DNA from 2 places in the Shewanella sp. SACH genome. Region 2 is predicted to be linked to the other one. Evidence: predicted binding sites of a transcription regulator. Region 2 holds the regulator's gene; the other holds the start of a gene.
The links. Region 2 encodes FliA, which starts transcription of late flagellar genes. Its sites were predicted from a motif close to CTAAAGNTNNNNNNNNNNNNGCCGATA; they were not measured.
Positions count from the first base shown of each region.

Region 1 (3,415 bases), on a different contig from region 2:
CATAGTATCCACAACGCCAGGAATAAACGATGGCTCGACTCTTGGTCGACCTATGCCTTCAATTTTACTGCCATTGCAACAGGTTAAGCTGGCATCGCCGCTCTGATAAAAATCAAAAAATACCGAGTTTTGCGGATCAACTACGCAAAGCTGGGTCGCCAACCTTTGATAGCGGATGTAGCGGCCTATGGTCGCCGATGTGCCGCCTGTACCCGGACTCATCACTATCCAACGCGGGATTGTGTGTGGCTCGCGTTCCATCTGATTGAAAATAGAATTGGCAATATTGTTATTGCCGCGCCAGTCTGTTGCGCGCTCGGCGTAGGTGAATTGATCCATGTAATGGCCGCCCAGCTCCGCGGCTAGGCGCGCCGATTCGGCGTAAATCTCACTGGAATGGTCGACAAAATGACATTGGCCTCCATAGAAAGTGATCTGTTCAATCTTCTTTTTAGCCGTGCTTTTAGGCATCACGGCAATAAAAGGTAAACCGAGTAAGCGGGCAAAATAGGCTTCAGAAATCGCCGTGCTGCCCGATGAGGATTCGATAATGGGCGTGCCTTGCTTAATCCAGCCGTTACACAGGGCATAGAGGAAGAGTGAGCGGGCGAGGCGATGCTTTAAGCTTCCTGTCGGGTGGGTACTTTCATCTTTAAGATAAATATCTATGCCATCGAGCATAGGTAATTCAAGTTTAATCAAATGGGTATCGGCGCTGCGCTGAAAATCCGCTTCAATCTTGCCTATCGCAAGGGCTTCCCACGTTGGGCAGAGTCTGTGAGCGCTGTGTGAGTCCACTGGCGGTTGAATTGTGTTAGATATCATCATAGTCACTTCGAAAGGGATCATTTTCAGAGCATATCACAGGGACGGGTAAAGCGGTTTTATTGGATCTGCTTGGAGTCACTAGCTTGAAGTCGCGCGAAGCGTGATTGATGTTAAAGACAAATATCGCGAACTAAAAAGATGGCTTCAAACAGAAGTGCAGTTTAATACAAAGAATGTAATCAGAACAAAAGGAATAGATGAAGTTATGGCAGATAAAACTTGGATAGACAAAACGGAAATTGAACAAGAGGGGTATAGATAATGAAAGAAATGGTGGAGGGAGAAGGATTCGAACCTTCGAAGGCTGAGCCGTCAGATTTACAGTCTGATCCCTTTGGCCACTCGGGAACCCCTCCACGAATACCTTTAACGCTTTTGTAAAACTCTACATCATTTTCGAACAACACTCACAAACTTACAGTGCAAATGGTGGAGGGAGAAGGATTCGAACCTTCGAAGGCTGAGCCGTCAGATTTACAGTCTGATCCCTTTGGCCACTCGGGAACCCCTCCTCAATTGCGGCCGCCATAGTAGTCAGAAACCTTTTGCATGTAAATACCCAATTTAAAAATTTTCCTAAAGTTATGCATCAAATGGTCGATTAACTAACAACGAATTGTTTTGACGATGTTTTTTTATGCAAATTGATGTTCCTTTAGTCAACGAAGCCCAAATTGGCACCCGCTTAAACGCGGCGATAGAAAACGACAGACGGGGTGAATTCGCCCTGTTGCTGTCGTTACTGTCCGTTGACGCACGGGACATGGCGCAATTTCAATGGCAAAACGAGCTTGATATGGCGCAAAAATTACAGCGTCAGTTCGAGTTGCCACCGCAGCAAAGCTTAATGGCTGATTTATCTTCTGCCGAACCAGTAGTCGATAACAGCAGTATTTTTATGGCCCAAGGTCCGCGGGCATTTCAATTACAGCAGGCACTGCGACCGGAAGCCTTAGTGATCCGAGGCGGTGAGAGCGTTGCAATGGCCGAGGCCCTGAGTAACTGTGATCATGTCACCCAGCTCAGGCAGCGGGGCCAACTCAGCGCGCCTAAGGTTGAAATCATGCATTTTGCCGATCAATTGGCAATCCAACGTAATCTCGTGCCTCTGCTCGCTTCTGCCTAGTTACCCATTTCCAGCAAGTCCTCTTCAATACCAATAGCGTCAATCTGCGCCATTTCAGTAAATAAGCGTGAGCTAAAGCCAGTTATCTTGAGGCTTAATTACCTATAATTCTGATTAACCTATCGAGTTAGCCACTTACCGCGCAAATAAATTAGCGAGCATAGTTTAGTGATGCCGTTAATCAGTCGCTTTATAAAGAAGGAATACAGATGAAAGGCATAATAGAAGCACAGAATCCGGCAGTGAATGACACTTGCACCGATTGTGGCAGTTTTGTCGATATCGGCGCCGTCATTGATGAACACGATACCTTATTGACGTTAAATTTTGTTGGCGATAGCGCGCAAACAGATGCAGAAAGTATGGCGAGCCGTGCCCAAGCTCGTTTTGCTGAAGTACAAACTGAGTTTGTGACCACGGCGGCGGGTATCGATTTACTGCTGACCTTTGGTGTGAGCGCCGAGAAAATGATTTTCCAATTGGAAAACGGTTTATAAGTTTTTGTGCAGCACTTTTAGCGGATAGATTTTAGCAAATAGAGTTCGAGCTTAATCGTTTTAACTGTCTAAAAATGCTGCAATTGTTAACTGAATTGTAATAAATTGTGCCACATGTTGCTGCACTTACAATAGATAGTGTAATCTGCCTCCAAATAAGAATAATTCAATCAGCTTAATTGCACATTTCAAGCTACGTTTGCGCGTAGCAAAGACCTTTAGCCCAACACGAAGTTTTGTAGGGAATCAGCGTGAAGCGACGTCAGCATCAGCATTTATTGGAGTCTTTGGTTCAGTCAACTGCAAAACAGCAGGGCGATTTCACCAAGACAGCAGAGTTAGCCACAGAGTTGTTGTGCCAGAATTTAACGGTTTCTTTGGTGTCAGTGTGGACGTTCTCAGCTGATCAACAAACCCAAACACTCGTTGCACAATTTGGTTCTATGATGTTGCAAGACATTCATAGGCCTAAACTATTACAAGCTTGTCCCCGTTATGTGCACGAGCTTAAAACCCTGCGCCATATCGATGCTGGCAATACGCTGACCGATCCCCGTTTAAGTGAATTGGCAGAGTGCTATTTTATCCCGCGGCACATCAATTCGAGTCTCGACATCGCCATTCGCATCAATGGTCGTCTGGAAGGTGTGCTCTGCATCGAGCGGGCGCAATTTACTCCCCATTGGCACGATAGCGAAATCCACCTCGCGTGCCAGATGGCAGATCAATTAGCCCTGACCTTAGCGACAAAACACAGCTACGACAAAGAAGAAAGCCTGAGCCTATTTCGCTGCGCAACAGAGCAATCCCGGCAGATCAGCATGCTCATTAATCTGCATACTGAAAAAGTCGAGTATGTGAATCAGGCGCACAGTGAAATCACTGGCATGCCCCGTGAGCAGATAATCGGCGCAAATATCCGTGAATTGGCTTTTTTTAAGCAGCATGCCCAATTAGCCGAGCA
Region 1 covers NZ_MPDG02000001.1:1,185,970-1,189,384, forward strand. Annotated here, with positions in the region: gene BM607_RS05160 (PLP-dependent cysteine synthase family protein) at 1-849, opposite strand, end outside; gene BM607_RS21895 (hypothetical protein) at 929-1,090, shown strand; tRNA gene BM607_RS05165 (tRNA-Tyr) at 1,100-1,184, opposite strand; tRNA gene BM607_RS05170 (tRNA-Tyr) at 1,256-1,340, opposite strand; gene BM607_RS05175 (VC2046/SO_2500 family protein) at 1,466-1,954, shown strand; gene BM607_RS05180 (DUF406 family protein) at 2,164-2,451, shown strand; gene BM607_RS05185 (EAL domain-containing protein) at 2,703-3,415, shown strand, end outside.
Region 1: a site for FliA is predicted at 1,405-1,431, ahead of BM607_RS05175 (VC2046/SO_2500 family protein). Genes of this name have one in related genera too.

Region 2 (3,415 bases):
CAGCCTCATGACACACATCGACCATGGGAGTTAAGCTAAGAAAGCCTGCGCCACCTTTAACGGTATGGAACCCTCGGAAAATGGCGTTTAGCAAGTTTGTGTCATCAGGATTATTTTCAAGCGCAACGAGTTGCTCTTGCAGAAGCTCTAAAATTTCACCGGCTTCGATTAAAAAATCCTGGAGTATCTCTTCATCTACATCAAAGGCCATCAAATTGACTCCCAGTTAGAAACCCAGACTCGATAGAAGATCATCCACTTCGTCTTGACCCGTTACTACATCTTGACGAAGCTCGGCATTCATTATCGGCCCTTCCGCTTCAATATTATTTTTCTGAGCAATCTGACTTTCAATCATAGGCTGCTCACCAAATACCGTCAGCATAGAAACCAGATTACTTTCAACTTCCATTACCAGATCAATAACACGGCGTATCATTTGCCCTGTTAAGTCTTGAAAATCTTGCGCCATCAATATTTGATTCAGCAATTCACGTAATCGAATCGAGTCGTCTGAACTACGGGACATAAGATCTTGGACATCGTGACAAAGAACCTTAAATTCACTTAAGACTATCTCGCGTCGCATTAATTTGTCCCAAGATGGCATGACTTTTTGAATATTAACCGTTACGGCATTGGCCAAAGGTAAACATTCTTCAACCGCATCCATGGTTTTATTTGCCGCTTGTTCAGTCATGTCAATAACGTAATTTAAACGTTGCTTGGCATCGGGAATTTCTGTATTGGCTAATTCAGAAAGACGATTATCAACTTGAAAATCCATCAGCGCACTATGAAGTTGCCGAGTTAATTTCCCTACCTCTTCGAATAATTCGCGTTGCAGTGGAGCTGCAAGCTCCCGAAATAAATCATCTGCCTGACTTTGCTCACCTGCACTTAATAATTCAACAAAGTGCTGAGCTTGCTCGAGCGTGATGAGCCCTGATGTTTGTGACTTCATAGCTCATCCTTGCTCAAGCGAGTCGTTCGAATATTTTATCTAACTTCTCTTTCAGCGTTGCTGCGGTAAAAGGCTTAACCACATATCCATTCACTCCCGCTTGAGCGGCAGCAATAATCTGTTCACGTTTTGCTTCAGCAGTTACCATTAATACGGGTAAATGCTTTAGCGAATCATCTGCGCGAATTGCTTTTAACAGATCGATCCCTTGCATGCCGGGCATATTCCAATCTGTAACAACAAAATCAAAATCCCCCTTTTGCAACATCGGCAGGGCTGTTGAGCCATCGTCTGCTTCTTGGGTATTGTTAAACCCCAAGTCTCGCAACAAGTTCTTGATGATACGCCTCATTGTCGAAAAATCGTCAACAATGAGAATCTTCATATTCTTGTCCAAGGTTTCCTCCGGTGAGCTGACATTCTGTGCTCGATTAATAATTATACTTATGTCCAATGCTTGAGTTTAGCTTTCAATCGCAACATTGCCTGACTTAATATCTGGCTAACCCGCGATTCACTGACTTCAAGAATGGCGCCAATCTCTTTTAAATTCAATGCTTCATCGTAGTACAGGGATAACACTAATGCATCTCTTTCAGGCAATAATTTAATTGCCTCAACCAGAGCAGAATGAAATTGGTTCTCAGCTAATGCTTCAAATGAATCATCATCGGACCGATCACTCACTGTAAGTATATCCTGAGATACGCCTAAGTCTTCTATCCCTATGATTTTTCCGACAGAAACATCGTTAAGAATATGATGGTACTCATCGAGCGTCATATCAAGTTTTTCTGCAATTTCTGTGTCGCGTGCATCACGACCCAGTGCTTGCTCTAACTCATCTATAGCGTGTGCAACCTTGCGGTTGTTACGATGAACGGAACGAGGGACCCAATCGCCGCGGCGAATTTCATCTAACATGGCCCCACGTATGCGTATGCCGGCGAAGGTTTCAAATTTCGCACCCTTGCCACCATCAAACTTGGATGATGCTTCTAATAACCCCATCATCCCAGCTTGGAGTAAATCATCTAACTGCACGGAGGCAGGTAGTCTGGCGAGTAAATGATGCGCAATTCTTTTAACCAACGGAGCATACTGTTCAACGATCGACGATTTATTGTCAAAACAAGTATACGCAGCGGCTTTATTCACTCGTTTTTTCCTCTTGAAAATCTGGTCGTTGTACTAAACGCTCAACGAAAAACTCCAAATGCCCACCAGGTTGCTGCGGTACAGGCCAGCTTAGAATTTTATTTGCCAACCCTTGATACGCAATCGCTGCTGGTGATTTAGGATAAGCTTCAACCACCAATTTTTGTTTACGAACTGATTTACGTAAGTTTTCGTCAAATGGGATTGTTGCAACCAATTCAAGGGCGACATCCAAAAATCTGTCGGTCACTTTACTGAGTTTAGCAAATAATTCCATACCTTCGCGTAAACTACGCACCATATTGGCAACTATTTTAAAACGGAACACGCCATGCTCACGGCTGAGGATTTTTATCAGGGCATAGGCATCGGTAATTGATGTGGGTTCATCACAAACAACGACCAGCACATCCTGCGATGCACGTGAGAAACTGAGCACCATATCTGAAATCCCAGCAGCAGTATCTACGACTAGAATATCAAACTGAGTCCGCATCTCACTAAATGCGCGAATTAACCCTGCATGTTGCGCTGGGCTTAATTCCACCATCCCTTGTGTTCCTGAAGTGGCTGGCACTATGCCAATCCCTTTAGGGCCACGAACGATAATATCGTCAAGCTCTGCATCACCAGAGAGAACATGGGAGAGGTTACGCTCGGCACGAATACCCAGCATGACATCGACGTTTGCTAAGCCAAGGTCAGCATCAAGTACCAAGACACGCTTGCCTTTTTCGGCTAATGCCACAGCAGTATTAATGGAGACGCTGGTTTTACCAACGCCACCTTTACCACCTGTGACCGCGATTACTTTCACTTTTTCGTTATAGGGTTGATTCATCATACGTAAACCACTTGCTTGATCCAGGGTCATAAATCTACTCAAATGCACAGGCCATATTATCTGACCACGCTGTGTCTTGTAATGATTGTTGTTCTGTACTATCTAACGCTGCGAGTGCCTGCTGGGCTAAATCTAAGGTATCCGCAACTTTCATATCTTCAGGAACTCTTTGTCCATCAGTAACATAACTTAATGGTAATCCGTTTTGGATCAACACACTTAATGCCCCTGCTAACGACACAGATTCATCGAGTTTTGTGAGAACGACACCAGATAGGGGAATGCGTTTAAAATGATTGACTGCATCTTGCAGCACACGGCGCTGTCCTGTCGCAGACAGTACCAGATAACTGCGGATAGGTATCCTGCTATTTGCAGTTAAATTATCAAGTTGCTGGTAAAGACGCATATCTCGTTGTCCCATGCCAGCCGTATCTATCAATACTAGC
Region 2 covers NZ_MPDG02000002.1:1,097,861-1,101,275, reverse strand. Annotated here, with positions in the region: gene BM607_RS12795 (chemotaxis protein CheA) at 1-211, opposite strand, end outside; gene BM607_RS12790 (protein phosphatase CheZ) at 227-964, opposite strand; gene cheY (chemotaxis response regulator CheY) at 978-1,361, opposite strand; gene BM607_RS12780 (RNA polymerase sigma factor FliA) at 1,409-2,122, opposite strand; gene BM607_RS12775 (MinD/ParA family protein) at 2,115-2,996, opposite strand; gene flhF (flagellar biosynthesis protein FlhF) at 3,001-3,415, opposite strand, start outside.